DNA from 4 places in the Arthrobacter phoenicis genome. Region 3 is predicted to be linked to each of the others. Evidence: riboswitches for the same ligand, from Rfam matches in the RefSeq annotation. Region 3 holds a riboswitch; each other region holds the start of a gene.
The links. Region 3 has a riboswitch for thiamine pyrophosphate ahead of thiC (phosphomethylpyrimidine synthase ThiC). Riboswitches for the same ligand answer to the same signal wherever they lie in the genome.
Positions count from the first base shown of each region.

Region 1: it holds a riboswitch for thiamine pyrophosphate, as region 3 does, so the genes downstream of both, thiO (glycine oxidase ThiO) here and thiC (phosphomethylpyrimidine synthase ThiC) in region 3, are expected to answer to the same signal.
Region 2: it holds a riboswitch for thiamine pyrophosphate, as region 3 does, so the genes downstream of both, ABC337_RS09095 (ECF transporter S component) here and thiC (phosphomethylpyrimidine synthase ThiC) in region 3, are expected to answer to the same signal.
Region 4: it holds a riboswitch for thiamine pyrophosphate, as region 3 does, so the genes downstream of both, thiC (phosphomethylpyrimidine synthase ThiC) here and thiC (phosphomethylpyrimidine synthase ThiC) in region 3, are expected to answer to the same signal.

Region 1 is NZ_JBDFMK010000001.1:2,811,349-2,820,123, forward strand. Features, by position in the region: gene ABC337_RS13265 (DNA-methyltransferase) at 1-251, opposite strand, end outside; gene ABC337_RS13270 (DEAD/DEAH box helicase) at 260-2,056, opposite strand; gene ABC337_RS13275 (RNB domain-containing ribonuclease) at 2,342-3,883, opposite strand; gene ABC337_RS13280 (ferritin-like fold-containing protein) at 3,925-4,638, shown strand; gene thiE (thiamine phosphate synthase) at 4,680-5,372, opposite strand; TPP riboswitch at 5,399-5,516, shown strand; gene thiO (glycine oxidase ThiO) at 5,507-6,799, shown strand; gene thiS (sulfur carrier protein ThiS) at 6,796-7,032, shown strand; gene ABC337_RS13300 (thiazole synthase) at 7,038-7,859, shown strand; gene ABC337_RS13305 (VOC family protein) at 7,904-8,266, shown strand; gene ABC337_RS13310 (hypothetical protein) at 8,271-8,573, opposite strand; gene ABC337_RS13315 (DUF3107 domain-containing protein) at 8,582-8,775, opposite strand, start outside.
Region 2 is NZ_JBDFMK010000001.1:1,949,922-1,958,696, forward strand. Features, by position in the region: gene ABC337_RS09070 (Na+/H+ antiporter subunit D) at 1-1,384, shown strand, start outside; gene ABC337_RS09075 (Na+/H+ antiporter subunit E) at 1,381-1,926, shown strand; gene ABC337_RS09080 (MrpF/PhaF family protein) at 1,923-2,201, shown strand; gene mnhG (monovalent cation/H(+) antiporter subunit G) at 2,191-2,598, shown strand; gene ABC337_RS09090 (DUF4235 domain-containing protein) at 2,641-2,904, opposite strand; TPP riboswitch at 3,141-3,282, shown strand; gene ABC337_RS09095 (ECF transporter S component) at 3,350-3,982, shown strand; gene ABC337_RS09100 (ABC transporter ATP-binding protein) at 3,993-5,552, shown strand; gene ABC337_RS09105 (energy-coupling factor transporter transmembrane component T family protein) at 5,549-6,352, shown strand; gene ABC337_RS09110 (UDP-N-acetylglucosamine 1-carboxyvinyltransferase) at 6,453-7,976, shown strand; gene ABC337_RS09115 (glutamate--cysteine ligase 2) at 8,000-8,775, shown strand, end outside.
Region 3 is NZ_JBDFMK010000003.1:90,753-95,292, reverse strand. Features, by position in the region: gene merA (mercury(II) reductase) at 111-1,553, opposite strand; gene ABC337_RS18145 (heavy metal-responsive transcriptional regulator) at 1,773-2,162, shown strand; TPP riboswitch at 2,518-2,627, shown strand; gene thiC (phosphomethylpyrimidine synthase ThiC) at 2,625-4,355, shown strand.
Region 4 is NZ_JBDFMK010000001.1:3,188,028-3,196,802, forward strand. Features, by position in the region: gene ABC337_RS14940 (glucose-6-phosphate dehydrogenase) at 1-288, opposite strand, end outside; gene ffh (signal recognition particle protein) at 439-2,019, shown strand; gene ABC337_RS14950 (alpha/beta fold hydrolase) at 2,089-2,838, shown strand; gene thiC (phosphomethylpyrimidine synthase ThiC) at 2,865-4,625, opposite strand; TPP riboswitch at 4,620-4,727, opposite strand; gene ABC337_RS14960 (amidohydrolase family protein) at 4,794-5,891, shown strand; gene ABC337_RS14965 (VOC family protein) at 5,967-6,842, shown strand; gene ABC337_RS14970 (hypothetical protein) at 6,928-7,365, shown strand; gene rpsP (30S ribosomal protein S16) at 7,575-7,997, shown strand; gene ABC337_RS14980 (RNA-binding protein) at 7,999-8,241, shown strand; gene rimM (ribosome maturation factor RimM) at 8,368-8,775, shown strand, end outside.

The DNA.
Region 1 (8,775 bases), on a different contig from region 3:
GCGTCGTCGTAGCTGTGCAGGGCGCCCTTGATCGTGTCGTAGGAGCGGCCCTTGAAACCCACCCGGTCGCCCACGCCGTCGGCGTTGAGCACCATCTTCGTTTCCTGGCGCTTCTGGACCCGCCCGGTATTGAACGGCGGGTCCACGTAGATGAGGGTGAAGGCGCCGTCCGGCAGCGTCTGGAGGTACTCCGCGTTGTCCGCGTGTACCACCAGGTTGCTGCCGTCCGGCGCCCAGACGGAATCAGGCATGGTGGAAATTAGGCCTCGGCGCTGCGCGTCGCGGTACCGCCCTGGGCCTCGCCGGAAACCACTTCGCCGTTGTGACGGCGGGTCCGGGTGCGGCGGCGGGCACGGGTGGCCCGGTCAACCTCGGTGGCGGACGTCGCGGCAGCGGCGCGCCCGGTGGCCTCCACGGGCGCTGCGGTCGTCTCCTGCTCGGGTGCGGTCCGACGACGGCGTGAGCCCTCGCGGGTGCCTTCGCGCGAACCCTCACGCGAACCGGAGCGGGAACCGGAACGGCCACCTTCGCGGCCGCCTTCGGACGAACCGGCCCGCGAACCCTCGCGGTTGCCGGAGCGTCCGCCCTCACGGGAGCCGGAGCGTCCGCCGTCGCGGGAGCCGGAGCGTCCGCCGTCGCGGGAGCCGGTGCCTGCGCTGCTGCGCGTGTTCTTCTTGCCGGTCTCGCCCAGGTCCTCGAGTTCCTCGGCGTCCACGCCGGCCAGGACGCGCTTGTCGCGCGGCAAACGGCCCTTGGTGCCCTCGGGGATATCCAGGTCCTCGAACAGGTGCGGGGAGGAGGAGTAGGTTTCGATGGGTTCCGGAACGCTCAGGCCGAGTGCCTTGTTGATCAGGCCCCAGCGCGGCATGTCGTCCCAGTCCACGAAGGTCACGGCGGTGCCCTTGTTGCCGGCGCGGCCGGTGCGGCCCACGCGGTGCAGGTAGATCTTCTCGTCCTCGACGCACTGGTAGTTGATCACGTGCGTGACGTCGTCGACGTCGATGCCGCGGGCGGCGACGTCGGTGGCGACGAGGACGTCCACCTTGTTGTTGCGGAAGGCGCGCAGCGCCTGTTCGCGGGCGCCCTGGCCGAGGTCACCGTGGATGGCGGCGGCCGCGAACCCGCGGTCCACGAGTTCCTCGGCGACCTTAGCGGCGGTGCGCTTGGTCTTGGTGAAGATGATGGTCCGGCCGCGGCCGCGGGCCTGCAGGATGCGGGCCACCACCTCGACCTTGTCCATGCTGTGGGCGCGGTAGATCAGCTGGCGGATGTCCCGCTTGGTGAGGCCCTCGTCCTCGGGGTCCGCGGCGCGGATGTGGGTGGGCTGGCTCATGTAGCGGCGGGCCATGGCGATGACCGGGCCGGGCATGGTGGCGGAGAACAGCAGGGTCTGGCGCACGGCCGGGGTGGCGGCGATCAGCGTCTCGACATCCGGCAGGAAGCCCAGGTCCAGCATCTCGTCGGCCTCGTCGAGGATGACCATCTTGACGTTCTTGAGCACCAGGTGCTTCTGCTTGAACAAGTCGATGAGGCGTCCGGGGGTGCCGACGACGACCTCCACGCCCTTCTGCAGCGCATCGACCTGCGGCTCGTACGCGCGGCCGCCGTAGATGGTGGCGATCCGGGCGTTGCGCTTGCGGGCGGCGTTCTGCAGGTCGTTGGCGACCTGGACGGCGAGCTCGCGGGTGGGGACGATCACGAGGGCCTGCGGGGCACCCGGTGTCGGGAGGGCGTCGTAGCCGGCGTCGTCGCGGCCGATGACCCGCTGCAGCGCGGGGATGCCGAAGCCGAGGGTCTTGCCGGTACCGGTCTTGGCCTGGCCGATGATGTCGTGGCCGCCCAGGGCCACCGGCAGCGTCATGGCCTGGATGGGGAACGGGTGGGTGATCCCGGCGTCGGCCAGGGACTCGACGATGTCGGCGCGGACGTTGAAGTCGGCGAACGTTTTTTCCGGAAGGGCGTGGGGCGCCTCGTCGGAGCTGATGGTTTCTTCCGGTTCGATCGATTCCGTGCCGGATTCGTCGGTCAGAAGCTGATGCGTGTGCAATTCACTCACGGGGAGTTTCCTTATTCATTTGGGTTGCGCTGCCTGCTCGACGGGGCGGCGGAGGGCCGTTCCGGAGCACGCTCGTTAGGCGCAAGCAAGTCCAGTGGAGCCGATCGCGGGCTATCTAGATGCTGGCACTGGGACCAGCGGGTGTGTCTCAAGATCGCGTAGGGGCGGGCTTGTTGATTCGAAAATACGAGGAAATCAACGACCGGGCATCCATTACTACCCTTCCAGTCTAGCCGTTCGGCCTCTGCGTCCCCGACGGCGCGGCCGTTGCGGCGCGGTGCGGCCTTAGCCGACCAGCTCCAGCCGCACCTCGCGGGCGGCGATGTCGGCCGAGACGACGCGCACCCGGACCAGGCTGCCCGACTCCATCTCACCCGGGCAGCGGGCGGTTACGGCCGGCTCCGCGATCTGCACGATCCCGGACGGACCGTTTCCGTTGCCGTTGGCTTTTGTCCCGTTCCCGTTCCCAGTACCCTTCCCGGTGGTGCCCTGGGCTGCGCCGGCGCCGTTGCCGGGACCCGTGCCGTTACCGTTGGCGGGCTTCGACCCGGAGATGACGACGGCGTCGAACTCCTGGCCGACGTGGTTGACCAGCAGCGCCGCCTCGACCGTGTCCAGCGACATCCGCTCCAGCTTTCCGGCGAGCTGGTCCGAGGCGGCCATGATCGCGGGCAGGGACGGCAGCGCCTCCCGGGCCCAGGCCGGAACCTCGCCGTCATTCGAGAGCGCCTCGCAGATGACCAGGACGAACCGGTCGATCAGGCGCCGCAGCGGGGCGGTGGAGTGCGCGTAGGACGCGCCGATGGCGGATTGGATGGCGTCGTCCGGGACGCTGCCATCGAAGGGGGTGTACCCGGCGCCGCGGAACAACATCCCGGCCGAGTGCAGGATCGCCAGCTGCTTGGGATCCGTGGGGTCCAGGGTGCGCAGGTATTCCCCGTAGCTGGTCTCCCCGTCCCACGGCTTGCCCAGCGCTCCGGTCTGCCGGCGGAAGTGGCGCAGGGAGCGTTCGTCCGGCGCGGGCATGGTCCGCAGGATGCCCACCTTGCCCTCGAGCATCAGGCCCGCGGCGGCCATTCCGGTCATCAGCGAGATCTGCGCGTTCCAGTCCTCCACCGGCAGCGGGGGAGCCGCGACGATCCGGTAGCCGCCGTCGGGGAGCTGTTCGATTTCCTGGTCCGGCATGTTCAGGCTCGCTCCGCCGCGCTGCCGTTCGAGCTCCACCCGCTTGCCGCCGACCTCTTTCAGCAGTTCCAGGACGGGGGCCGCCGTGCCGGCGTCGAGGTCCGCCTGCACCCCGGCGTAACTGAGCTTGGCGCGGCTGATGACCCGGGCGCGGCGCATCAGGACCGAGGACACCTCGGCGGCGGCGTCGAGTTCGAACTCCCAGACGAAGGCCGCGCAGAGCTGGCCGGCGAGGAGGCTGCCGGCGGCCTCGCTGATGACCTCGGGGTGGAGCGGAATGCGGCCCTCGGGCGTGTAGAACGTCTGCCCGCGGCGGCGCGTCTCGGCGTCGAGCGGGCCGCCGGGGGCCACGAAGGAGGGGACATCGGCGATCGCGTAGAAGACCTTGTATCCGTCCCCGGAGCGATCAATGAACAGTGCCTGGTCCAGATCCGTGGACGACGCCGGGTCGATCGTCACGAACTCCACGTGCGTCAGGTCCAGGCCGGGGAGTTCGTGCCCGGCCACCGCCGCCTCGGCGTCGCGCAGCGCCTCTTCGGGGAACGGCCCGGGCAGTTCCAGGAGGGTGCGCAGGGCCTTCAGCGCCTTGGCTAGCTGGTTTTGCTGCTGGCGGACGCTCGGCGTCAGGCGATGGTGAGACACGAAAGTCAGGGTAGCCCGAAATCCGCCGCTAGTCTTGAACGATGAGCACTCCGACGCCGGATTCCGCCCGCGATCACCGCTTTCTCACGGACCTGCTCGGCGTGATGGCCTACAGCGAACTCTCCGCCTTTGAACGGCTTTCCTCCGACGCCCGCTATGCGCCCACCCTCCGGGACCGGGCCGTGCTGGGCCGGCTGGCGGTGCGGGAGTTCGAGCACTACGAGTTGGTGTGCGCCCGGCTGCAGGACATGGGCGAGGACGTGGAGGGCGCCATGGTGCCGTTCCAGCGCTCGGTTGACCACTTCCATGAGCGGACGCGGCCGGCCGACTGGTTCGAGTCGCTAATGAAGGCGTACGTCATCGACACCGTCTCCGCCGACTTCTACCGCTCCCTGATTCCGCGGCTGGATCCCGCCACCGCGGCACTGGTGGAGCAGGTCCAGGCCTCCGAAGAGGCCACCGGGGTGCTGCGCGAACGGCTCAAGCAGGCCCTGGCCGACGATCCACGGCTGGCCTCCCGGCTGGCGCTGTGGGCACGGCGGCTCCTCGGCGAGGCGCTGACCCAGGCGCAGCGGGTCGCGGCCGACCATGCCTTCCTTGGCGTCCAGGGTTCGGAAGCAGCGGGCAACGGGGCAACGGGCAACGGCGCTGCAGGCAACGGCGTCGCGGCGGGCACGGATCCGGTCCGGGCGTTGCTGACCTCGCTGGCCACGGCGCACTCACGCCGGATGACCCTCTTGGGCCTCGCCGGGTAGAGAGCCTGCACCCGCCCGGCGCCCGAAGTACCCGGCCGCGTTTACGCCCGGGCGTCGAGGGCGGCGAGCAGGGCCTGTGCCGCAGCAGCGGGGTCGTCGGCCTCGGTGATCGCCCGGACCACCACGATCCGCCGGGCCCCGGCGTCGAGGACCTGCTCCACGTTGGTCAGGTCGATGCCGCCGATTGCGAACCACGGCACGACGCCGGCCACCTTGCCGCCGTCGCCCGCGGCCTCGGCGCGCTCGATCGCGTCGGCGGCGTAGCGGACCAGGTCCAGGCCGACGGCGGCACGGCCGGGCTTGGTGGGGGTGGCCCAGACGGGGCCCACGCAGAAGTAGTCCAGCCCGCTCCGGCCCGGCGCGGCGGCGATGGCGGCGTCGACCTGCTCCGGGGTGTGGGTGGACAGGCCGATCACGGTGTCCTTGCCGAGGAAGTCACGGGCCGCACCGAACGGAATGTCCTTCTGCCCGATGTGGAACACCGGGGCGCCGGCCAGCGAGGCCAGGTCCGCCCGGTCGTTGACCGCCCACAGCCGGCCGTGGCGCGCTGCGACCGTGTGCAGGACCTCCAGGAGTTCGAGTTCCTCCGCGGCTTCGATGGTCTTGTCCCGGAGCTGGATGATGTCCACGCCCCCGGTAAACGCGGCATCGACAAAGGTTTCAAAGTCTCCACGGTCCTTGCGGGCATCGGTGCAGAGGTACAAACGGGCGGTGCTGTGGACGTCCTGGCTCATGCCCCAAGCGTAGTTCCTCTAAACTGGGCGCATACCGCGGGAGCCCCGCACGCCGTCGACGGCGCAGGGCTGAGAGGGCGTCAGAGCCGACCGCTTGACCTGATCCGGCTAGTACCGGCGTAGGGAAGGAACCCATGAACACCACCCCCGGCCCTGGGACCGCCGTAGACGCGGTCGACGCCGTCGTGATTGGCGGGGGCGTGATCGGCCACGGCATCGCGTGGGAACTCCGACGCTCCGGGCGGACCGTGGCGCTGGTCGACGACGCCCCCGGGGACGGGGCCAGCTGGGCCGCCGCCGGCATGCTGGCCCCCGTCAGCGAACTCCACTACCAGGAGGAGGGGCTCCTGCCGCTGATGCTGGAGTCCTCCCGGCTCTGGCCCGCCTTCGCCGGCCGCCTCGCCGACGGCGGTGACGGGGGAGCCGGCACCGGCTACCTGACGACGCCGACCCTCGCCGTGGGGGCGGACGCCGCGGACCGGCAGGCGCTCGCGGACCTGCGCGCCCTCCAATTGGCCTCGGGACTGTCCGTCGAACCCCTCACCGTGCGGGAGGCCCGCCGCCGCGAACCGCTGCTCAGCCCGGCGATCTCCTGCGCCTTCGAGATCCCCGCCGACCACCAGGTGGACCCGCGCCGGCTGATCACCCGGATCAGAGCCCTGCTGGCCGCCGACACCGGATTCCGGGCCGTCCCGCACCGCGCCGAGGGCCTGATTCAGGCGGACGGCCGGGTTGCCGGCGTCCGGCTCAGCGGGGGAGGGGAGGTCCGGGCGGCCGAGACCATCGTGGCCAACGGCCTGGGCGCCGCCGCCCTGCAGGACCTCCCGGCCGGGCTCACCCTGCCGCTGCGTCCGGTCCATGGCGACATTCTCCGGCTCCGGGTGCCCGAGCGGCTGCGTCCCCTGCTGAGTTCCACCGTCCGCGGGCTGGTCCGGGGTATCCCGGTCTACATCGTTCCGCGCGGGGACGGCACCGTGGTGGTTGGCGCCACCCAGCGCGAGGACCAGGCTTATGACCGGGCGGTCTCCGCCGGCGGGGTCTACCAGCTGCTGCGCGACGCCCAGCAGCTGGTCCCGGCCGTCGCCGAGCTGGAACTCGTCGAGGCCACGGCCAGGGCCCGCCCCGGCACCCCGGACAACGCCCCGCTGCTGGGACGGGTCCGTGCCCCCGGCGGCGGCCACGTCCCGGGCCTGGTGATTGCCACCGGCTTCTTCCGGCACGGGGTGCTGCTGACCCCGGCCGCCGCCGCCATCTGCCGGGAGCTGCTGGACGGCACCCCGGACCCGCGCTGGGACGGGTTCCTCCCGGACCGCTTCGACCGCCCGCACGCCGACGCTGAGCGCAGCCAGTCGACCAGCCAGGCGACCACCCGGGCGCCCAGCCGTACCAATGCTCTCCACCCCGCGACCCACAGGACAACAGCATGAACATCACCCTCAACGGGAAGCCGCACGCGCTCCCGGACAACGCCACGGTCGGCGCCCTCGTCAGCGGCGTCACCGGACGGCCCCTGGCGGATAACGGCCAGGCCACGGACGGACGCAAACTCGGCGTCGCCGTCGCACGCAACGCCGAGGTCGTGCCCCGCAGCCGGTGGCACGCGACAGAACTCATCGAGGGCGACGACGTCGAACTCGTCACCGCGGTACAGGGAGGATGAACGGCATGAACGAAGCAGACAGCGCACAGGAGCCCGCCGTGAAGGCCGCGGCGCACCGCGACCCGGTGACCTTCGACGGCGTGGAGCTGGGCTCCCGGCTGATCATGGGCACCGGCGGCGCGCCCAGCCTCGATGGCCTGGGCGCGGCACTGGAAGCCTCCGGCACGGAGCTGACCACCGTGGCGATGCGCCGCTACTCCCCGGCGGAGAGCGGATCGCTGTTTCAGCTGCTGGCCGACCGCAACATCCGGGTGCTGCCCAACACCGCAGGGTGCTTCACCGCCCGCGACGCGGTGCTCACCGCCGAACTGGCCCGCGAGGCGCTGGAGACGGACTGGGTGAAACTCGAAGTGATCGCCGACGAGCAGACGCTGCTTCCGGACGCCCTGGAACTGGCCGACGCCACCGAGCAGCTGGTGGCGCGCGGGTTCAAGGTCTTCGCCTACACGAACGACGATCCGGTCCTGGCGCTGCGCCTGGAGCACCTCGGCGCCACCGCAGTCATGCCGTTGGGCGCGCCGATCGGCACGGGCCTGGGCATCCTGAACCCGCACAACATCGAACTGATCGTCTCCCGGGCCTCGGTGCCCGTGGTCCTCGACGCCGGCATCGGCACGGCCTCGGATGCGGCGCTGGCCATGGAGCTGGGCTGTGACGCCGTGCTGCTGGCCACCGCGGTGACCCGGGCGCAGAACCCGGTGCTGATGGGGGAGGCGTTCAAACACGCCGTCGCCGCGGGCCGCCTGGCCCGGCTGGCCGGCCGCATCCCGCGCCGCGAGCACGCGCTGGCATCCTCCGGCATGGAAGGCCGCGCCGAGTTCCTCTAGGGACGGGCGACGAGCCGGACGGGGGAGCGGGGTAGCCTAGGCGCATGCAGATGCGCCTTGAAGTGATCCAGGTTCCGGTGGCCGACGTCGACGCGGCCAAGGAGTTCTATTCCGAACGGCTGGGGTTCGTGCTGGACCACGACGTCGAACACATCCCGGGAATGCGGGTGGTCCAGCTGACGCCGCCCGGCTCCGCGGCGTCGATCGTGATTGGAACGGGCATGACCGGCATGAAGCCCGGCAGCCTGGAGGGGCTGCAACTGGTCACGCCGGACCTGGCCGCGACGCGCGCGGAGCTGGTGGGCCGCGGGGCGGAGGTCAGCGAAATCGAGGATATGGGCGGCGTCCTGTTCGCCCACGTCAGCGATCCGGACGGCAACCGCTGGGTGCTGCAGCAGGCGCTGTAGGAGCCTAGGAGCGCAGGATCGCGTTCAGCCGCTCCGTGTCCTGGGCGGTGCGGGACCGGCCCAGGAGCACGACGGCGGCAACCGCGGCGGCCGCGGCAAGCAGCAGCGGCAGGATCCACGGCATCCAGGTCAGGCCCGGCTGGTAGCCGAGGCCCGCTGCCTGGAAGATGATCCAGCTGATCATCCCCACCGTGAGGGCGACGCCGGCGGGTACGGCGATGCCGTACTTGGCATGCCGCTTGTCATTGGCCCAGACGACGAAGCCGGCGGCCACGGCCACCATCGCCACCACGATGAGGGAGAGCACAGCGGGTCCTAGAGGGCGCCGAAGCCGACGCGGCGGACCTCTTCGGCGCCGATCTCGACATAGCCGAGGACGTTGGCCGGCACGATGACCTGGCGGCCCTTCTCGTCGGTGAGGCGCAGCTCGGTGCCCTTGGCGATGGCCTCGCTGACCAGCGCCGCCACGGCGTCGGCGTCCTGGCCGGACTCCAGGGCGATTTCGCGGC
Region 2 (8,775 bases), on a different contig from region 3:
GATGCTGGTGGTCTCCTCCGCCATCAGCCTGGCCGTGCTGGTCTACGCAACCGGGCAGGGCATGGCCGACGGCGACAGCGACGCCCCGGTCTCGATCTTCCACCCCACCTACCTGATCCTGGTGGCCGGGGTGTCCAACGCCTTCCTCTCCGGTGACCTGTTCAACCTCTACGTGGGCTTTGAGATCCTGCTGACGGCCAGCTACGTGCTGATGACCCTCGGCGGCACCGGCCCGCGGATCCGCGCCGGTGTGACCTATGTGGTGGTCTCCGTCGTGTCCTCGGTGCTGTTCCTGATTGCCATCGCGATGATCTACGGCGCCACGGGCACCATCAACATGGCGGACCTGGCCATGAAGCTGGGGGACCTGGACCAGGGCACCCGGAACCTGCTGCACGTGCTGCTGCTCGTGGCTTTCGGGATCAAGGCCGCCGTCTTCCCGCTCTCCTTCTGGCTGCCGGACTCCTACCCGACCGCCCCCGCTCCGGTCACGGCGGTGTTCGCAGGCCTGCTCACCAAGGTGGGCGTCTACGCGATCGTCCGCACCGAGACGCTGCTCTTCCCCGGTGACACCTTCAATCAACCGCTGATGGTGGTGGCGCTGCTGACCATGGTGGTGGGGATCCTGGGCGCGCTCGCGCAAAGCGACATCAAACGTCTGCTCTCCTTCACCCTGGTCAGCCACATCGGGTACATGGTCTTCGGGCTGGCGATGTCCTCGGTGGCCGGCCTGGGCGCCGCGGTGTTTTACGTGGCGCACCACATCACCATCCAGACCAGCCTCTTCCTGGTCACCGGGTTGATTGAACGCCGGGCCGGCAGCTCCTCCGTGGACCGGGTGGCCGGCCTGGCCAAGCTCTCGCCGCTGCTGGCCGTGCTGTTCTTCATCCCGGCCATGAACCTCGCCGGGATCCCGCCGCTCTCCGGTTTCCTGGGCAAGTTGGGCCTGCTGCAGGCCGGCGTCCTGCTCGGCACCCCGCTGGCGTACGCGCTGGTGGCCGGCGGCGTCCTGACCAGCCTCCTGACCCTGCTGGCCATCGCCCGCGTCTGGAACCGTGCTTTCTGGCGCAAGCCCGAGGACGCCGAGCATCCGGACCCGGTGCTGCTCGCCGCCCCGGGCGGGGATTCCCAGGGAACCGGTGGTGCCGGGGCGTCCTCCGCACGACACACGGTGAGCCTGCTGCCGCGCACCATGGTCGGTTCCACCCTGGCGCTGGTCATCCTCGGCGTGGCCCTGACCGTGTTCGCCGGGCCGCTGTTCCGCCTCTCCGGTCAGTCCGCGGCCGAGATGCTGGACCGGTCCTCCTACATCCACGCGGTCCTCGGTGACGAGGTCACGGTTCCGGCCCCGCCGCAGCCCGTGGCCCAGGGAGGCGGCAAATGACCCGCAAACGGATCTCGCTGCGCCAGGAACTGCCGCTGCTGGTCTGGCTGGTGATTGTCTGGGGCGCCCTCTGGCAGGACTTCAGCGCCGGCAACCTGCTCTTCGGGGCGCTGATCGCGGTGCTCGTGGCCAGGCTGTTCTACCTGCCGCCGGTGGAACTGGGCGGCCGGTTCAACGTGCTGCGCGCCATTCCCTTCGGCGTGGTGTTCCTGGCCAAGGTGGTCGCGGCGAGCTTCCAGGTCCTCTACCTCGCCGTGGTCCGCGGGCCCCGGGTGATCAGTGCCGTCGTCGCCGTCCCGCTCCGCAGCCATTCGGACCTCCTGGTCACCGCCACCGGGCACGTCATCTCGCTGATCCCGGGATCCCTGGTAGTGGAGGTGGACCGGACCACGTCCACGCTCTACATCCACGGCATCAACGTCCGCGACGCCGACGACGCCGCCAAGCTCCGCAAGGACGTTCGGGACACCGAGGCCGGCCTGATCCGGATCATGGGCACCCCGGAGGAAGTTTCCGCCCTCAAACAGGAGGCAGCCGCATGATGCCGATCGTCCTGGCCGTGACCGCCGTCATCCTGTCCCTCGCGGCAGGCGGCGCCATCATCCGGATCGCCCGCGGGCCGTCCCTGCTGGACCGGGTCCTCGCCGCCGACGTGCTGCTGGCCATCCTGGGCGCGGCGCTGTGCATCGACATGGCCGTCAACCGGCACCTGAACAACCTGATGCTGCTGGTGGCGATCTCGATCATCGGCTTCGTCGGCTCGGTGACCGTGGCCCGCTTCGTGGCCGACCGGAGGAGGCATCCCCATGAATCATGAGACCTTTTCCGCAGACCCGGTGATCGACGCCGTGTCCGGAGTGTTCATGGTGGTGGGCGCGCTGATGTCCCTCGGCGCGGCGATCGGCCTGCTCCGCTTCCCGGACCTGATGAGCCGGATGCACGCCGCCACCAAGCCGCAGGTCCTGGGCCTGTTCCTGTTGCTGTGCGCCGTGGGCCTGCAGATGCGCACCTGGTGGGTGTGGCCGGTGCTGGTGGTCGCGTGGATCTTCCAGCTGCTGACCGTTCCGGTCTCCGCGCACATGGTGGGCCGTGCCGGCTATCGCACCAAGCATCTCCACCCGGAGCTGCTGAGCGCGGACGAGCTGGAAGCGGTGGTGCAGCAGGCCGCCGGGGAACGCGGCTTCAACGACGACGGGGAGCCCCGCCGGGACTGATGCCCGGGGGACTCCCCGTCGGAGTCTGGTGGTGCGGTGCGCCTAGACGATGTCCTGGGTCTTGGCGAAGCGGGTGATGGCCCGCTGCGTGCCGCGGTTGGCGAGGACCTGGATGACGGCGCTCACCGAGGCCGAGATCAGCGCGAAGGTCAGGGCCTGGCGCAGCGTGGTGGGGACGTCGTCGTCGTGGCCCTTCGGCGGCTTGTTGCCGGTGGTCTTCTCCCAGACGGTGTCCACGAGCTTGGTGCCGACGAGACCGGCGACCAGGCTGATGCCGGTGCCGAGCAGTTTGATGACAATGTTCATTTCGTGCTCCTTGCGGGTGGAAACAGGACTGCCCCTAGCCTACTGGCACACCGGTCCGGGGCGGACGCCCCTGTCCGCCGCGCGCCGCCCGGCCTACCGTCGGGCATGGACAGAGACCGGAGCGCACCCTGGGCGCCGTTCGTGGCGGTCGGCATCGTGCTGATCGGGCTCGGCCGGAAGGGGAGGCGGGCCCCGGCGGCGCGGGTGTAAACTGGCCCAGCCCACACGGGCGACATTCACAACGACAGGGGAGCGCCGCCGTCGGACCCTTCCGGAGGAATCCGGGAACCGTAGGTGGGCGCTGAGAGTGCGGACAGCCGCAGACCCTCGAACCTGATCCGGTTAGTACCGGCGCAAGGGAGTCGAGTTCTCAGGGTGTCCGGAACACGCGGCAGCGGCCGCCGTGGCCGGAACACCCTCCCCTCCTGTACCTCAGGAGGACGACATGACCGATATTTCCACCCCCCGCGCCACAGCAGCCGGCAAGAAGAGCTGGCGCGTGGTCGACATTGTCCTGGCGGCGCTGATCGCGATCGCCGGCGGCGTCATCTTTTGGGCCTGGGACCAGGGCGCCAACGTGGTGTCCGTCCCGCTCACCGCCGTCTACCCGCCCCTGACCGGCCTCTACGCCGGCGGCTGGATGATCCCCGCGGTCCTCGGCATGCTGGTGGTCCGCAAGCCCGGCGCCGCGCTGTTCTGCGAAGCCGTTGCCGCCACTGGCGAGCTGATCATGGGCTCCCAGTACGGCACCACCGTGCTGATCTCCGGCATCCTGCAGGGCCTCGGCGCGGAGCTGGTCTTCGCCGCGTTCCGCTACACCAAGTTCAACCTCCCGGTCTCCCTGCTCGCCGGCGCCGGCGCGGGCCTCTTCTGCGGCCTGAACGACTGCTTCCTGCCCTGGGGCTGGAACATCGCCTTCGAGGCCGGGGACAAGGCCGCCTACATCGTCTTCTGCGCCATCTCCGGTGCCGTGATCGCCGGCGGCCTGGCCTGGATCGCCACCCGCGGCCTGGCCCGGACCGGGGTGCTGGCCTCCTTCGCCTCCCGCAAGGCGGCCACCGAACCCGTCTTCTCCTGACACCCCGCGCATGAACGCCGACGACGTCCGCCCCGCCGCGGTCACCGCCCGCGGCTGGGGCTGGCGGCACGCCGGACGGTCCCGCCCCGCCATCAGCGGACTGGACCTGGACATCAGCCCGGGCGAACGCGTCCTGCTGCTGGGTCCCTCCGGCGCCGGTAAGTCGACCCTTCTGCACGCCCTCGCCGGGGTCCTCGGCGAGGGCGGCGGCGCGGACGCGGATGCCGACGACGCCGACGAGGCCGGCAGCCTGCTGATCGACGGTGCCCCGCCCCGGGACCGGCGCGGACGCGCCGGGCTGGTGCAGCAGGACCCGGAGACCCAGGTGGTGCTCTCCCGCGTGGGCGACGACGTCGCGTTCGGGGCGGAGAACCTCGCCGTCCCGCCCGCGGAGATCTGGGCGAGGGTGGGGGAGGCGCTCGACGACGTCGGGCTCGGGTCCCTGCCCCTGGGGCACCCGACCTCGGCCCTCTCCGGCGGGCAGAAGCAGCGGCTGGCCCTGGCCGGCATCCTCGCCATGCGGCCCGGGCTGCTGCTGCTGGACGAACCCACCGCCAACCTTGACCCCGCCGGCGTGCTGGAGGTCCGCGACGCTGTGGGCCGCTGCCTGGACCGGACCGGCGCCACCCTGGTGGTGGTCGAACACCGGGTTTCCGTGTGGAAGGACCTGGTGGACCGGATCGTGGTGCTCCAGCCCGGCACCGCGGGCGAATCCGCGGTGCTGCTGGACGGGCCGCCGGACCGGGTCCTGGCCGAGGCGCGGGAGATGCTGATCGCCGCCGGAGTCTGGGTCCCGGGCCACGTGCCCGCCACCCGTGCCCGGAGCGCCGGCGTAACCGGGCAGGGTCCGGAGCCTGGCCTCCAGGCCGGCCGCCTGCTGCTGGCCGCAGAGTCCCTGGCCGTGTCCCGCGACCGTCCCCGCCGCGGCGGCCTCCGGACCCGTTTCCGGCCGGTGCCGCCCGTGCCGGTGCAGGAGGGCATCGCCGCGCAGGTCCGCGCCGGACGCGCGCTCACCATCACCGGGCCCAACGGCGCCGGGAAATCGACCTTCGCCCTGACCCTCGCCGGGCTGCTGGCCCCGGTGGCCGGGACCGTGTCCGCCACCACCGACCTCAGCGCCGGCGCGGGCATCGACCCCTACGTCTGGAAGGCACAGCAGCTGATCCCGCGGATCGGCACGGTCTTCCAGGAACCCGAACACCAGTTCGTGACCGGCCGGGTGCTGGACGAACTGACCTTCGGGCCGCGGCAGCTCGGCCGCGGCGCGGACCGGGTGGACGAACTGCTGGAGCGGCTGCGGCTGCGGCACCTGGTGGACGCCAACCCGTACACCCTCTCCGGCGGCGAGAAACGGCGCCTGTCCGTGGCCACCGTGCTGGCCGCCCACCCGCAAGTCCTGGTCCTGGACGAACCCACGTTCGGCCAGGATGCCAACACCTGGGCCGAGCTGGCCTCCTTCCTCTCCGAACTCCTGGACGCTGGCACCGCCGTCGTCTCCGTCACTCACGACGCCGAATTCAGTGACGTCCTCGGCGGCGACGAACTCAAGCTCCAGGGGGCGGCGGCATGAGGGAAGCCCTGACCCTGGAGGGAAACCGCGCCCTGCTGGCCCGCGCCAACCCGCTGGCCAAGTTCTCCGGCGTCGTCCTGATCACCGTGGCGCTGGCCCTGTCCATCGACTGGGTCTCCGCGTCCGTGGCCCTGGTCTTCGAGGTGCTGCTGTTCCCACTGGCCGGGCTCACCCCCACCCTGCTCTGGCGCCGCGGCTGGCCCTTGATCCTGGCCGCCGCCCTGGGCGGCTGGAGCACAGCCATCCTCGCCCCGGACCGGGGCCGGATCCTGGTCGACGTGGGGCTCTGGTCCATCAGCGAGGGCTCGCTGCAGCTGGGCCTGGGCTTCCTGCTGCGCGGCCTGGCGATCGCGCTGCCGGCCGTCTTGCTGATGAGCTGCACCGACCCCACTGACCTGGCCGACGCCCTCGCGCAGCAGGCCCGGCTGCCGCACCGGTTTGTGCTGGGCACGCTGGCCGCGATGCGGCTGGTGGGACTCATGGCGGAGGAATGGCAGACCATCGGGATGGCCAGGCGGGCCCGCGGCGTGGGCTCGCACGGCAGCCCGGCGCAGCGCGCCAGGGCCATGCTGGGGCAGAGCTTCGGGCTGCTGGTCCAGGCGGTTCGGCGGGCGTCGCGGCTGGCGGTGACCATGGAGGCGCGCGGCTTCGGCGGGGCCCGGCGGACCTGGGCCCGGCAGGCGCGCTTCACCGGGCTGGACGTGTGGGTAGTTCTGGGCGGAATGGTGATCGCGGGGTCGGCGGTAGCCGCCGCCGTCGCCGCCGGGACCTGGAACATGGTGTTCCTCGGGCAGCAGTGACGTTGGAGGGTTATCGCACCATCCGACTAGGGGTGTGACGTTACGCGCTTTGAAGCGCTTCCGGAGGCGGCCGGTAGCTCAGCTGTGATATTTCTTGGGTATGACGCTTCCCACTGCAGAACACCTCGGCACGGTCCTCAAGGACGCACGCGGCGAAAAGGGCTGGACCCAGGGCAAGCTTGCCGCCGAGCTCGGCACCAGCCAGAGCGCCGTCGCCCGGATGGAACAGGGCAAGCAGAACCTGAGCCTGAAGATGATCCAGCGCCTGGAATCCATCTTCGGCCGCTCCATCGTCAAGGTGGGCCGGCCCCAGATGACCCACCTGCGCGTGGAGGGCGGACACACCCTCTCCGGCGCCGTCGACGTCAACAGCAGTAAGAACGCCGGCGTCGCCCTGCTCTGCGCCAGCCTGATCAACCGCGGCACCACGGTGCTGCGCCGGCTGGCCCGGATCGAGGAGGTCAACCGGATCGTCGAGGTGCTCACCAGCATCGGCGTCGAATGCACCTGGCTGAACGCCACCGACCTGCAAATCCGCCGCCCCGCCGTCCTGGACCTCGACGGCATGGACGTCGACGCCGCCCGCCGCACCCGCAGCGTCATCATGCTGCTGGGCCCGCTGCTGGACGAGTCCGCCGAGTACCGGCTCCCCTACGCCGGCGGCTGCGACCTGGGCACCCGGACCGTGGAACCGCACATGCAGGCGCTGCGCCAGTTCGGCCTCAGCGTGGAGGCCACCTCCGGCTTCTACACCGTCCAGGCACCGCCCGCCGACGCCGAGAACCGCTCCTTCGTCCTCAGCGAGCGGGGCGACACGGTCACCGAGAACGCCATCATGGCCGCAGCCCACCGCCGCGGCACCACCATCATCCGCAACGCCAGCCCCAACTACATGGTCCAGGACCTCTGCTTCTACCTGCAGCGTCTGGGCGTGGAGATCGACGGCGTCGGGACCACCACGCTGAAGATCGTCGGCCGGCCCGCGGTGGACGTGGACATCGAATACTTCCCCTCCGAGGACCCGATCGAGGCGATGAGCCTGATCACGGCCGGCATCGTGACCAACTCCGAGGTCACCATCCGCCGCGTGCCGATCGAGTTCATGGAAATCGAACTGGCCACCCTCGAGCAGATGGGCCAGCGGCTGGAGGTCTCCGCCGAATACGTGGCGCGCAACGGACGGACCCGGCTGGTGGACGTCACCACCCGGCCCTCCGAGCTGAAGGCACCCGAGGACAAGATCCACCCCATGCCGTTCCCGGGCTTGAACATCGACAACCTGCCGTTCTTCGCCGTGATCGCCGCCAACGCGCAGGGCCAGACCATGATCCACGACTGGGTCTACGAGAACCGCGCCATCTACCTGACCGAGCTGAACCGGCTCGGCGCACAGGTGCAGCTGCTGGACCCGCATCGGATCTACGTCAACGGCCCGACTAAGTGGCGCGCCGCCGAGGTGGGCTGCCCGCCGGCCCTTCGCCCTGCCGCCTGCCTGCTGCTGGCCATGCTGGCCGCCCGGGGCGTATCCGAGCTGCGCAACATCTACGTGATCGAGCGCGGGTACGAGGATCTGGCCGAGCGGCTGAACACCATCGGCGCGAAGATCGAGTACTTCCAGGACTAAGCGGCCCCGGCGCACAATGGGTTATGCGCACCTTCGGCGTCGAAGAGGAACTGCTGATCGTGGACCCCGTCACCGGGCTTCCGCTGGCGCTCGCAGACGCCATGCTGCGCGGGCTCATCCGGGACCCGGACACGGGCGACGGCCATTCCGGCTTCAGTTTCGAGCTCAAGCTCGAACAGATCGAGACCCAGACGTTGCCCTGCCGGGAGCATGACGCCCTGCTGCGGCAGATTCGCCGGGCCCGCCGGACCGCCGACGAGGCCGCCCGGGTCCACGGCGCCCGGGTGGCGGCGCTGGCTACCTCGCCGCTGGCCGCCCCCACCCACACCACCCCCAAACTGCGCTACGCCACGATGCAGCGGCGGTTCGGCCTCACCGTCCAGGAACAGCTCACCTGCGGGCTGCACGTCCACGCCGCCATCGACTCGCCCGAGGAGGGGGTGGCGGTGCTGGACCGGATCCGGGACAAGCTGGCGGTGCTGATCGCCCTGAGCGCCAACTCCCCGTACTGGAACGGGATGGAAACCGGGTTCGAGAGCTACCGCACCCAGGCCTGGAATCGCTGGCCCGCTGCCGGTCCGGCGATGGTCTTCGGCAGCCACGCGGCCTACCGCAGGGTGGTGTCGCGGCTGCTGGAAAGCGGCGTGCTTTTCGACGAGGGGATGGTGTACTTCGACGCGCGGCTGGCCCGGAACCATCCCACCGTGGAGATCCGGGTGGCGGACGTGTGCCTGCGCGCGGAGGACGCGGCGCTGCTGGCGGTGCTGGTGCGGGCGCTGGTGGAGACCGCCTCGCGCGA
Region 3 (4,540 bases):
TGCATATTATCGTGCGGGTCTTACGACCAACGAGAGTGCGAGGTCGATGCCGCTGTCCGGTGAGGTCTGCCGGTCGGTGAGTTGGATGAAGTTACTGGAGGGGCTACGGCTCAGGAGGCGCAACAGGAGAGTTTGGAGACATCAGTGGTGAAGGACTGGGCGGCGATCTTGATCCCCTCGGCCATGGTCAGGTACGGGCTCCACAGGTTCGCCACCTGCTCCACGGTCATCCCGGCTTCCAGGATGTAGACCCCGGCGGCGGCGAGGTCACCGGCGTCCTTCGCGACGGCGGTGATTCCCACAATCCGCCCGGTGTCCGCGTCCGCGACGATCTTGATGAAGCCGCGGGTGTCCCTGTTCACCAGGGCCCGGGGCACGTACTCCAGGGGCAGGACCCGGCATTCGCACCGGATACCGGCCTCGTTGGCTTCCTTGTCGGTCATCCCGACCGCGGCCAGGGCCGGGCTGGTGAAGGTGACCCGGGGCAGGTGCCGGTAGTCGACCTCGCGGCCGGCGTTGTTGAAGGCGTTCTCCACCACCAGGGAGCCGTGGGATGCTGCGACGTAGACGAATTCGCGGTGTCCGGTCACGTCTCCGGCGGCCAATATCCTGGGATTGGTGCTGGCCAGCCGGCTGTTGACCAAGATCTCGCCGCCGTCCCCGGTTTTCACGCCGACCGCGGACAGGTTCAGGCCGTCCGTGACCGGGCGCCTTCCCGTGGCGACGAGCAGCCTGGCGGCCCGGAATTCCTCCTGGCCGCCGGAGGCGGCCGCGGTCGCAACGATCCCGCGGGTGGCCGGATCCGTACGTACGGAGGACACGGCCGCCCGGCGGACGACGCGGATGCCCTCGTCGGCGAAGACGCCCATCAGGGCGCGGGAGGCTTCGGGTTCCTCGGCCGAGGCCAGGCGGGAGCGGACCAGCATGGTGACCTTGGACCCGAGCCGGGCGAAGAGCTGGGCCTGTTCCAGGGCCACGTACCCGCCGCCGAGCACGAGCAGGGAGTCGGGGACCTCCTCGAGTTCCATCGCGGTGGTGGCGGTCAGGTAGTCCGTGTCTGCCAAACCCTCGATCGGGGGCGCCCACGGAGCCGACCCAGTGGCCACCAGATAGTGCGCGGCCCTTACGGACTCCCGCATCCCGTCCTGTCCGGTGATTTCCAGGACGGGATCGTCCTGGGTGCCGGTGAACACGGCATTGCCCTGGCGCAGCTCCCAGCCATAGTCCGCGATCAGGTCCACGTACTTATCCGAACGCATCGTCTCCACCAGGGAACGCTTCCCACCGATCAGCCCGGCCATGTCCACCGGCCCGGCTGAGGTGCTGATGCCGGGGAACCGGCCTGCTCCGTCCAGGGCAACTTGCCTGGCCTCTGCCGCGGCCAGGAGTGCCTTGGACGGCACGCAGCCGGTGTTCACGCACGTGCCGCCGACGGTGGAGCGCTCGATCATCAGGACGCGTTTGCCCAGGTTGGTCGCCCGGATCGCGGCCGCGAATGCTCCGCCGCCCGATCCGATGACGGCCAGATCAAAATCAGGTGTTGGTTCAGACATGGAATCCTCCAAAGTCGTACAGCAGCGACGTCCCGAAATACCCGTAACAGTGCCTCGTATATGGTTCTGCCCCAGTCTGCACCTTCCACCGAGGGGGAAGGTCAAGAGGCTGACTCCGCTCTCCCGGCCCGGGGCGCCACCCGCGGGTTCCTACCCCCTGTTGACCTTCCACTAAACTGGAAGGTCAAGGAGGAACCCCCCGGGGACGAGAGGTGCATGATGCTTATCGGCGAAACTGCCGCAGCCGCGGGCATGACGGCCAAGACCCTGCGGTTCTACGAGGACCGCGGCCTATTGCCGGCCGCCGACAGGGCACCGAACGGATACCGCGACTACGCCCAGGAAACAGTCAGCCGGCTGGAATTCATCCGCCGCGGCCGCACGGCCGGACTGACCCTTGCCCAGATCGGTGACATCCTCTCCGTCCGGGACATCGGCCAGGCCCCCTGCGTACACGTCCGGGATCTGCTGGCCAAACAGCTCCGCGACCTCGACGCCCGGATCGCAGAACTCACGGCACTGCGTGCAACCGTTGCCGAATTTCATGACGCCGCGGCCGCCGGGGACCCTGCAGCCTGCGACCCCGAACGCATCTGCAGCTACCTCTAAACCCGACCAGATCCCGACGCTCCTCCTGTGTGACTGCTAGTTCGGATTGGCGGTTTTTTCGCAGCTCGGTTTGGCGGTTTTAGCTAATTCCTATGACGAGGGTTGATGTCAGTTTCAGAAGTCGACTGCACGGAATAGCAGAAGGCGTCTGCACCATTCCCGGGTGCTGTGCGTTGGCCGGGCTGGCGGTTGACCGAGGAGCGCGTCAGCCCCGGCAGCTGCGAACAGGAGGCCTCAGCTGCCGGAGATATGTCATATCCCCATCGCTGGGAGGGCCTGCTTCCGAGGATGGAGGCCCTCCGGGGAACACCAGTCATCATCCAACCGGAACGGGCACGCCGGGGTGCTAGGGTTTTTTCATCCACACGGGTGCCCTAATGCAGGGGCTGAGATCGGGCTGATGCAGCCTGCGACCGTTGAACCTGTCCGGGTCATGCCGGCGAAGGAAGTAGGAAACCACTGATGAACGCCATGAATTCACATTCGCTCGCGTACGCCCGCGACCCGGAACACGGCATTAGCGTCCCTGTCACGGAGATCGCCTTGGAGGACTCTCCGAACGGGGTGAAGAATCCACCGTTCACGGTGTACCGGACGGCCGGGCCCGGCAGCGATCCGGTAATCGGCCTGGAGCCGTTCCGGTCCGAATGGATAGAATCCCGGGGCGACACCGAGCCCTACGGCGGACGGGAACGGAACCTGCTCGATGACGGCAAGTCCGCCGTGCGCCGGGGTGCCGCGTCCGCGGAATGGAAGGGCGCGCAGCCGGTGCCCCGCCGCGCCCTCAACGGCAAGACGGTCACCCAGATGCACTACGCCCGCCAGGGCGTGATCACGCAGGAGATGCGGTTCGTGGCAGTGCGGGAGAACTGCGACGTTGAACTGGTCCGCAGTGAGGTGGCGGCGGGCCGGGCCATCATTCCGAACAACATTAACCACCCTGAATCCGAGCCGATGATCATCGGCAAGGCGTTCCTGGTGAAGATCAACGCCAACATCGGCAACTCGGCCGTGACCAGCTCCATTGCCGAGGAAGTGGACAAACTGCAGTGGGCCGCCCAGTGGGGCGCAGACACGGTGATGGACCTCTCCACCGGCGATGACATCCACACCACCCGTGAATGGATCATCCGCAACTCCCCCGTCCCGATCGGCACGGTCCCGATCTATCAGGCGCTGGAGAAGGTCAACGGCGAGGCCAATGACCTGACCTGGGAGATCTACCGGGACACCGTGATCGAGCAGTGCGAGCAGGGCGTGGACTACATGACCGTCCACGCCGGCGTGCTGCTGCGCTACGTGCCGCTGACCGCAAACCGGGTGACCGGGATCGTCTCCCGCGGAGGGTCCATCATGGCCGGTTGGTGCCTGGCCCATCACCAGGAGAACTTCCTCTACACCCACTTCGATGAACTGTGCGAAATCTTCGCCAAGTACGACGTCGCCTTTTCCCTGGGCGACGGCCTGCGGCCGGGGGCGACCGCGGATGCCAACGACGCCGCACAGTTTGCCGAACTAGACACCCTGGCGGAGCTGACCAAGCGCGCCTGGAAGTACGACGTGCAGGTCATGGTCGAAGGCCCGGGCCACATCCCCTTCCACCTGGTCCGGGAAAACGTCGAACGCCAGCAGGAACTCTGCGACGGCGCCCCGTTCTATACCCTCGGCCCACTGGTGACCGACATTGCCCCCGGCTACGACCACATCACCTCGGCCATCGGCGCCACGGAGATCGCCCGCTACGGCACCGCGATGCTCTGCTACGTCACGCCCAAAGAACACCTCGGGTTGCCGAACAAAGATGACGTCAAAACCGGCGTGATCACCTACAAGATCGCCGCCCACGCCGCGGACCTCGCCAAAGGCCACCCGGGCGCCCACGAACGCGACGACGCCCTGTCCAAGGCACGGTTCGAGTTCCGCTGGCGCGATCAGTTCGCCCTTTCCCTGGACCCGGAAACGGCCGAATCCTTCCACGACGAGACCCTGCCCGCCGAACCGGCCAAGACCGCGCACTTCTGCTCCATGTGCGGTCCCAAGTTCTGTTCCATGCGGCTCTCCCAGGACATCCGCGACCAGTTCGGAGGCATGTCCGAACAGGAAGCCATCGCAGGAATGGAGGCCAAGTCCACCGAATTCCTCGAATCCGGCGGGAAGGTCTACCTGCCCGAACCGGTTCTGCCCAGGAGCTAGGAGCGGGTCCGGCCAGGGCCGGTCCTTCGTGGCCGGTCCTGGCCGGACCTGAACACCGCCGACTAAGAGGCCTGTTCGAAAGGGCCGTTGAAGCCCTCACCGCCGGGACCGGCCCCATCCAGCAACGACTGGCCGACGCGTACGTCTGGCTGACCGCCGACCGGACCCGGCCGCGCTCAATCCGC
Region 4 (8,775 bases), on a different contig from region 3:
GCCGCCCGAGGTGACGTCCAAGCGGTGGTAGCTCGTGGAGGTGCGGATGCGCTTGAGCTCGCGTTTGCCGTCCGTGGTGGCCTGCGAGTTCGCGTCCGCGAAGGCGGTGTCCAGCCGCTCCAGCCATTGCTCCTGGCTCCAGTCGTCGGAGCCGGCGCCCACCAGGGTCAGGCCGGCGGCGTGGCCGCGGGCCACCAGCCGGGCCAGGCCCGGAAGCAGCAGCCGGCCGGTCAGGTCGCCGGACGCGCCGAGGATGAGCAGGGTCTTTACCGTCGATTCACTGGTCACCTACGCCAGCATGCCACCTCAGAGCCGGGTCTTGGTACCCTAGATAGTCGAGTCCCGTTGTCGGGCCGGTTCGTTCCGGCGAGACAGTTCCGACACTGGCGCGCCGTTCCGGCCGCCAGCTGCAGATCCACTGAAAGAAGTGCACGGCGCGTGTTCAATTCACTCTCTGACCGGTTGACAGCAACCTTCAAGAACCTTCGCGGCAAGGGCCGCCTGACCGAGGCCGACGTCGACGCCACGGTCCGGGAGATCCGCCGTGCCCTGCTTGACGCCGACGTCGCCGTGCCGGTGGTCCGCGAATTCACCTCCCGCGTGCGCGAACGTGCTCTCGGCGCCGAGGTCTCCGGTGCGTTGAACCCCAGCCAGCAGATCGTGAAGATCGTCAACGAGGAACTCGTCGAGATCCTCGGCGGCGAGACCCGCCGGATCCGGCTGGCCAAGACCGGCCCCACCATCATCATGCTCGCCGGCCTCCAGGGTGCCGGTAAGACCACCCTCGCCGGCAAGCTCTCCAAGCACCTGAAGTCCCAGGGCCACAGCCCCATGCTGGTGGCCTGTGACCTGCAGCGCCCCAACGCCGTCACCCAGCTCCAGGTCGTCGGCCAGCGCGCCGGCGTGCCCGTGTTCGCCCCGCACCCCGGCGCCACCTCCACCGAACTGGACCACCCGGCCGGCGACCCGGTCGCCGTCGCCCGCGCCGGCGTCGAGGAAGCCAAGCGCACCCTGCACGACGTCGTGATCGTGGACACCGCCGGCCGCCTCGGCGTGGACGCGGACATGATGGAACAGGCGCGCCAGATCCGCCGGGCCATCGTCCCGAACGAGGTCCTGTTCGTCATCGACTCGATGATCGGCCAGGACGCGGTCAACACCGCCATGGCCTTCGACGAGGGCGTCAACTTCACCGGCATCGTGCTCTCCAAGCTCGACGGCGACGCCCGCGGCGGTGCCGCGCTCTCGGTCGCGTCGGTCACCGGCAAGCCGGTCATGTTCGCCTCCACCGGCGAAGGCCTGGACGACTTCGAGCTCTTCCACCCGGACCGGATGGCCTCCCGCATCCTCGACATGGGCGACGTGCTTACCCTGATCGAGCAGGCCGAGAAGTCCTGGGATAAGGACGAAGCAGCCCGGATGGCGAAGAAGTTCGCCGACCAGGAAGACTTCACCCTCGAGGACTTCCTCGCCCAGATGCAGCAGATCCGCAACATGGGCTCGATGAAGAAGATGCTCATGATGATGCCCGGTGCGCAGAACATCCGGCAGCAGCTCGAGCAGTTCGACGAGCGCGAAATCGACCGGGTCGAGGCGATCGTCCGATCCATGACCCCGCACGAGCGGGTCGCGCCGAAGATCATCAACGGTTCCCGCCGGGCCCGCATCGCCCGCGGCTCCGGCGTGCACGTCTCCGAGGTCAACGGCCTGCTGGAACGGTTCGCCCAGGCGCAGAAGATGATGAAGAAGATGGCCTCCGGCGGCGGCATTCCGGGGATGCCCGGGATGCCGGGGATGGGCGGCGGGGCCCGCAAGGGCAACAAGCCCGCGCCGAAGAAGAAGGCCCGCTCCGGCAACCCGGCCAAGGCCGCGCAGGAGCTCAAGGACGCGGAGGCACGGCGCGCCGCCGGCGCCAAGGCTGTCCCCACCGGCGCCTCCTTCGGCCAGCAGGGCGACTTCGACCCCTCCCAGCTGAACCTGCCCAAGGGCTTCGACAAGTTCCTCGGCGGCAGCAAGTAGCGACACTCCGCGGCGGGCCGCGGCGTATGTCGCGGCCCCGTTGACGGACCCGTGGAATAGGCTTGGAGCATGTTCAAGGAGCGCGTAGTTTTCGTCCACGGGGCCGGCAGTTTTGGTGCCGCGGCGTGGCCGAAACAGCACGGCATGGCGCTGGCCTATGACGCGCTCTTCCTCCGCAGGCACGGCTTCGACCCGGCGGCCGAGCCGATGGAAACCGACTTCGCGGCGGACGCCGGGATCGTCCTGGGCGCCCTGGCCGACGACGGCCGCGGGGCCGCCGGTGGCCACGTCGTCGCCCACTCCCAGGGTGCCATCGCCGCGATGATGGCCGCCGTCGAACGGCCCGACCGGGTCCAGTCCCTCACGCTGGTGGAACCGGCCTGCCTCTCCCTGACGGCGGAACTGCCGGCCACCGCCGCGCACCGGGCCCTGATGGAACCGCTCTTCGACGTCCGGCACAGCCTGGGCGACGAGGACTTCCACCGCGAATTCGTCCGCCGCGTCTTCGCCGCGCACGCCCCGCTGCACGGGGCCGCCGGGGAAGTCGCGGCGGACAACGCCCGGGAGGCGCGGCGGCTCCGGCTGCAGGCCCCGGCTTGGGAGGCTCCGCTGCACATTGTCCCGGGCGTCCCCACCCTGGTCCTCACCGGCGGCTGGGAACCGCTGTATGAGGAGATCGCCGGCTACCTGGTGGAGACCGGCGCCCGGCACCGAACCGCCCCGGGCGGGCACCGGCCGCAGGACTCACCGGAGGGGGACCGGGCGATCCGCTCCTTCATCGCCGACGTCGTCCGCAGCCGGCACGCCCGCGCCTCCTAACCTCGCGCCTTCTAGTCCCGGGCCCCCTAGTCCCGGCCAGCCCCCACACCCGGATCCGGCAGGTAGACCTTGCCGCCGGAGGCGAGGAACTCCTCGCTCTTCTCCCGCATGCCCGCGTCGGCCCGGGCCGCCTGCGCCTCGGCGGAACCAAACTCATTCCGGATGTCCTGGCTGATCCGCATCGAGCAGAACTTCGGCCCGCACATGGAACAGAAGTGCGCCGTCTTGGCCGGCTCGGCGGGCAGCGTCTCGTCGTGGAAGGCCTCGGCGGTGACCGGGTCCAGGGACAGGGCGAACTGGTCCCGCCAGCGGAACTGGAAGCGGGCCTTGGACAGGGCGTCGTCCCGCTCGTGCGCGCCGGGGTGGCCCTTCGCAAGGTCAGCGGCGTGGGCGGCGATCTTGTAGGTGATCACGCCGGTCTTCACGTCGTCCCGGTTCGGCAGGCCCAGGTGTTCCTTGGGTGTGACGTAGCAGAGCATGGCCGTCCCGTACCGGGCGATCTCGGTGGCGCCGATGGCGGAGGTGATGTGGTCGTAGCCGGGCGCGATGTCGGTCACCAGCGGTCCCAGGGTGTAGAACGGCGCCCCCTTGCACAGCTCCTGCTGGCGTTCGACGTTTTCCCGGACAAGATGGAACGGGACATGGCCAGGGCCCTCCACCATCACCTGGACGTCGAATTCCCAGGCCCGCTGCGTGAGCTCGGCAAGGGTGTCCAGTTCGGCGAACTGAGCGGCGTCGTTGGCGTCCGCCGTCGATCCCGGCCGCAGCCCGTCACCGAGGGAAAAGGCGACGTCGTAGCGGGCGAAGATGTCGCGGAGCTCGTCGAAGTGGGTGTACAGGAAGTTCTCCCGGTGGTGTGCCAGGCACCAGCCGGCCATGATGGAGCCGCCGCGGGACACGATCCCGGTGACCCGGTTGGCGGTCAACGGCACATACCGGAGCGGCACCCCTGCGTGGATGGTCATGTAGTCCACGCCCTGCTCGCACTGCTCGATCACGGTGTCCCGGAAGATTTCCCAGGTTAGCGCGTTCGCCTCGCCGTTGACCTTCTCCAGGGCCTGGTAGATCGGGACGGTGCCGATCGGGACCGGGGAGTTGCGGATGATCCACTCGCGGGTGGTGTGGATGTCGTCGCCGGTGGAGAGATCCATGACGGTGTCGGCGCCCCACTGGGTGGCCCACTGGAGCTTGTCCACCTCCTCCTCGATGGAGCTGGTGACCGCCGAGTTACCGATATTGGCGTTGATCTTCACCAGGAAGGCCTTTCCGATGATCATCGGTTCGGACTCGGGGTGGTTGATATTCGCCGGGATGATGGCCCGGCCGGCGGCGAGTTCGCTGCGGACCAGTTCGACGTCGCAGTTCTCGCGCAGGGCGACGAAACGCATCTCGGGGGTCGCTACGCCCTGCCGCGCGTAATGCATCTGGGTGACGGTCCGGCCGGGGAGGGCCCGGCGCGGTGCCGGGGGAGCGTTGCGCCACTCCGCCGAGGCGGCCCCGCGGCGGACCGCGGACTTGCCGTCGTCGAGGAGGCTGCGTTCCCGTCCCGAGTAGGGCTCGGTGTCCCCGCGTCCGGCAATCCAGTCGGCCCGAAGGGGCGGCAGGCCCGCCACCGGGTCGCTGCCCGGCCCCGCCGTGCGGTAGGCCCGGAACGGGGGATTCGGGGTGCCGCCGGGGGAGGGTTCCAGGGCGATGTCGGTCACCGGGACCCGCAGGCCGTCGCCTTCGATGTAGGCCAGCGTGTGCGACGCGAGGGCAGGGCTGTGCTGGGAATTTGTGGTGCTCAAGGGTTACTCACTTCCTTCGCCGGCATTACCCGGACAGGTTCAACGGTCGCAGGCTGCCTCAGCCCGATCTCAGCCCCTGCAAGGGCTCCCGTGTGGTCGTAGACGAAGCTATCACAGGGCCCCGATCGCGGCTCCAAGGTTCCGTCTCCCGCGATTAGGCTGGGACTCATGAGCGGCATCATCGAATTCACCGGGCCCGTCCTCACCTCCGTGAACCGGGAGCGGCGCGGCCTGTGGTCTGTGGACGGGGTGCTGACCTTCGACCGTCCGGAGGCGGCCCCGGACCAAGTCATCGACGGGTGGGTAATCCCGGGATTGGTCGACGCCCACTGCCACATCGGGCTCGGGCCCGGCGGTGACGTCGACGCCGGCGTCGCCGAAGCGCAGGCGCGCACGGACCGTGACGCCGGGACCCTGCTGGTCCGCGACGCCGGGGCGGTGCATGACACGCGCTGGATCCAGCAGCGGCGGGACCTGCCCCGGATCATCCGTGCGGGCCGGCACATCGCCCGGAGCCGTCGCTACCTGCGCGGCCTCGCCGTCGAGGTTGAACCCGGTGACCTGGTCGAGGAGGTCCGGAAGCAGGCGCGGGCGGGGGACGGCTGGGTCAAGCTCGTGGGGGACTGGATCGACCGCGACGCCGGGGACCTTGCCGCAAGCTTCCCCGCCCGCACCGTCAGGGACGCCGTCAGCGCCGCGCACGACGAGGGCGCCCGGGTCACCGCGCACTGCTTCGCCGAGGACACCCTCGATGACATGCTCGACGCAGGCATTGACTGCATTGAACACGCGACCGGGCTGCTGCCCCGCCATCTTCCGCGTTTCGTCGACCAGGGCGTGCCGATTGTCCCCACCCTGATCAACATCGCCACCTTCCCGGACATCGCCGCGCAGGCCGAGCCCAAGTTCCCGCGCTACGCCGCCCACATGCGCGCGCTCTGGGAACGCCGGGCCGAGCGGGTCCTCGAGGCCTATGAGGCCGGGGTGGCCATCTACGCGGGCACCGACGCCGGGAGCGTCATTGCCCACGGGCGGATCGTCGACGAACTGGAGGCGCTGCAGGCGGCCGGACTGGGCCCGGCCGCTGCCCTTGACGCCGGCGCCTGGTCCTCCCGGGCCTGGCTGGGCGCCGCCGGAATCGCCGAGGGTGCCCCCGCCGACGTCCTGGCCTGCGCCGCTGACCCGCGGCGGGATCTCTCCGCGTTGCGGAACCTGCGCGCCGTCATCCTCCGCGGGGACGTCATCGGCGCGGCATCCGCGGAATAAATTGAAGCTTCAAGTAATTTTATCTGGTGAGAGCCGCCGAATGACGGCAAACCCCCCCAACACCGGAGTGATGCAATGACCACCAGCGCCGCCACCCAGGATCTCTTGCCGGCCGACCTCTCGATGGGCACCGTGATGCTCAAGGTCGGCGACCTGGCAATGATGACCGACTACTACCAGCGCGCCCTCGGCCTGGAGGTGGTGGCCGAGCAGGACGGCGGCCTCTACCTCGGACGCGGCCGCACGCCGCTGGTGCACATCGCCCCGGCCCCGGGACTGAACCTCCCCTCCCGGGGCGAGGCCGGGCTCTTCCACACCGCCCTCCTGTTCGAGGACCAGGCGGCGCTGGCCGCCACCGTCGCCACCGCCGCCCAGTACGATCCCCGGTTCTTCACCGGCAGCGCGGACCATCTGGTCAGCGAGGCCTTCTACTTCAGCGACCCGGAGGGTAACGGGATCGAGCTGTACTGGGACCGGCCGCGCGACGAATGGTCGTGGGACGGGGCGAATGTTGTCATGGACAGCCTGGCCCTGCCGCCGCAGCGCTACCTGGAGCAGCACCTGACCGAGGCGTCGCTCGCCGGCCAGCGCGAAACCGGCGCCGGCGTCGGGCACGTGCACCTCCAGGTCGGCGACGTGCAGTCGGCGCACGACTTCTACGTCGGGACCCTGGGCTTCGAAAAGACCGCAGGCTGGCACGGCCAGGCCCTCTTCGTCTCGGCGGGCGGGTACCACCACCACATGGCCATGAACGTCTGGAACAGCCGCGGCGCCGGCCCCCGGCGCGACACGCTGGGCCTGGGCGAGGTGCTGATCGAGGTGCCCTCCGGGGATGACGTCGGCGCCCTCGCAGACCGGTTGAAGGTCGCCGGCGTCGCGTCCCACCACACCGGCGCCGAGCTCCGGTTCGATGACCCCTGGCGCAACCGGATCCGGGTCGCCGTCCGCTGACCGGCCTCCGGGCCGCCAGCCGATAGGCTGGGAGCACGCCACACGCCGCGGCCCCCGCGCCGCCCGAAATCCAAGGATGAGCCCCGTGGGATTTACCGAAGTCTTCGTCGCCACCCATGACGCCGCGCTCAAGCGGGCCGCCGCACTCGCCGGGGGCGCCCCCGCCGGTCCGGACGCCGTCCGGATCGAAGGCATCAGCGACTACGAGATCGAACGGCTGGGCGACCTCGCCGGCACCGCCGTCCACGCCGCCGGCGCCGACTATGAACTCGCGATGGTCGACGTCTCCAGCGACGCACTGCTCGGCGTGCCCGCCGCCATGGTCCGAACCCTCGCCGAGCTGCTCAGCTACGAGACCGACGAGGGCGAGAGCGTCTTGGCCGATGTCGCCGGGCAGTGGGCGGCCGAGGAGGACATGCCCTTCGGTGCCGCCGAGGCCCTGGGCCACACCCGCCGGATCGCGGAGCTCGCCTCCGCCGTCGACCCCGCAGCCCGCACCGAACTGTACGTTTGGACAGCCTGAGCCCGACGACGGCGCCACCCGCGGCGGCCCGCCGCGGGTGTCAAGTCGAAATCGGCGCGGTGATCTGGCACAATGATCAGGTACTTGATCTGCGTGGCCCCTCTCTCCGCGTCTGGATCTTGTCCTTTTAGAACCCCCTAGTATGGCCCGCCCCACGGGTGCAGAACGCCGGGTTCGACCCCGTTTCAGAAACAGGAGTGACCACAAAAGTGGCCGTTAAGATTCGCCTTAAGCGCTTCGGCAAGATGCGCGCCCCGTACTACCGCATCGTCGTCATGGACTCACGCTCCAAGCGTGACGGCCGTGCCATCGAGGAGATCGGCAAGTACCACCCGACCGAAGAGCCCTCGTACATGGAGGTCGACTCGGACCGCGCCCAGTACTGGCTCGGCGTCGGCGCTCAGCCGTCCGAGCAGGTTGCCGCGATCCTGAAGATCACCGGTGACTGGCAGAAGTTCAAGGGTCTGCCCGGCCAGGAAGGCACCTTGAAGACCAAAGCTGCCAAGGAAGGCTTCGTAGCCCCGGAGAAGGGTTCCGTCATCATTCCGGAAGCCATCACCAAGAAGGCCAAGAAGGACGACGCAGCCGAGGCCCCGGCCGACGCCGAAGCAGAGACCACCGAGGCTGAGTAACTTGCTGGCAGACGCGCTCGAACACCTGGTCCGCGGGATTGTAGACAGCCCCGAGGACGTCAAGGTCAGTGCCAAGAACAACCGCCGGGGGGACACCCTTGAGGTGCGCGTTCACCAGGACGACCTTGGCCGGGTGATTGGCCGCCAGGGCCGGACCGCACGCGCACTGCGCACTGTGGTCGCGGCGCTGGCAGACGGTGAGCCGGTGCGGGTCGACGTCGTCGACACCGACCGCCGCCGGTAGCGCAGCCAGCACACGCTTGATCTCTGTCCGGCCCCTCCACCAGCATTGGTGGAGGGGCCGGACTGTTTTGCGCACACTGCGCCCCCACAACGACCCATCCTTCCCATCCCCGAACAAGAGGACAGCATGCAGCTTCAGGTGGCACGAATCGGCAAACCCCACGGCATCCGCGGCAAGGTCACCGTCCAGGTGCTGACCGACGCCCCCGGTGACCGGTTCGTCCCGGGCACCCAGTTCGTCGTGGAGCCCGCGTCCGCCGGGCCGCTCACGGTCGAGAGCGCCCGCTGGAACAAGGACATCCTGCTGCTGGCATTCGAGGAGGTGGAGACCCGCAACGACGCGGAGGCCCTGCGCGGCGCCAAGCTCTTCATCGAAACCGAGGAACTCGACGAGGACGACGACGAGGGCTGGTACGAGCACGAACTCATCGGCCTGGACGTCCGGGTGGGTGACGAGGTGGTGGGCACGGTCTCCGCGCTGCACACCATGCCCGTCCAGGACCTGCTCGTGGTCAAGGACCGCGCCGGCAAGGAA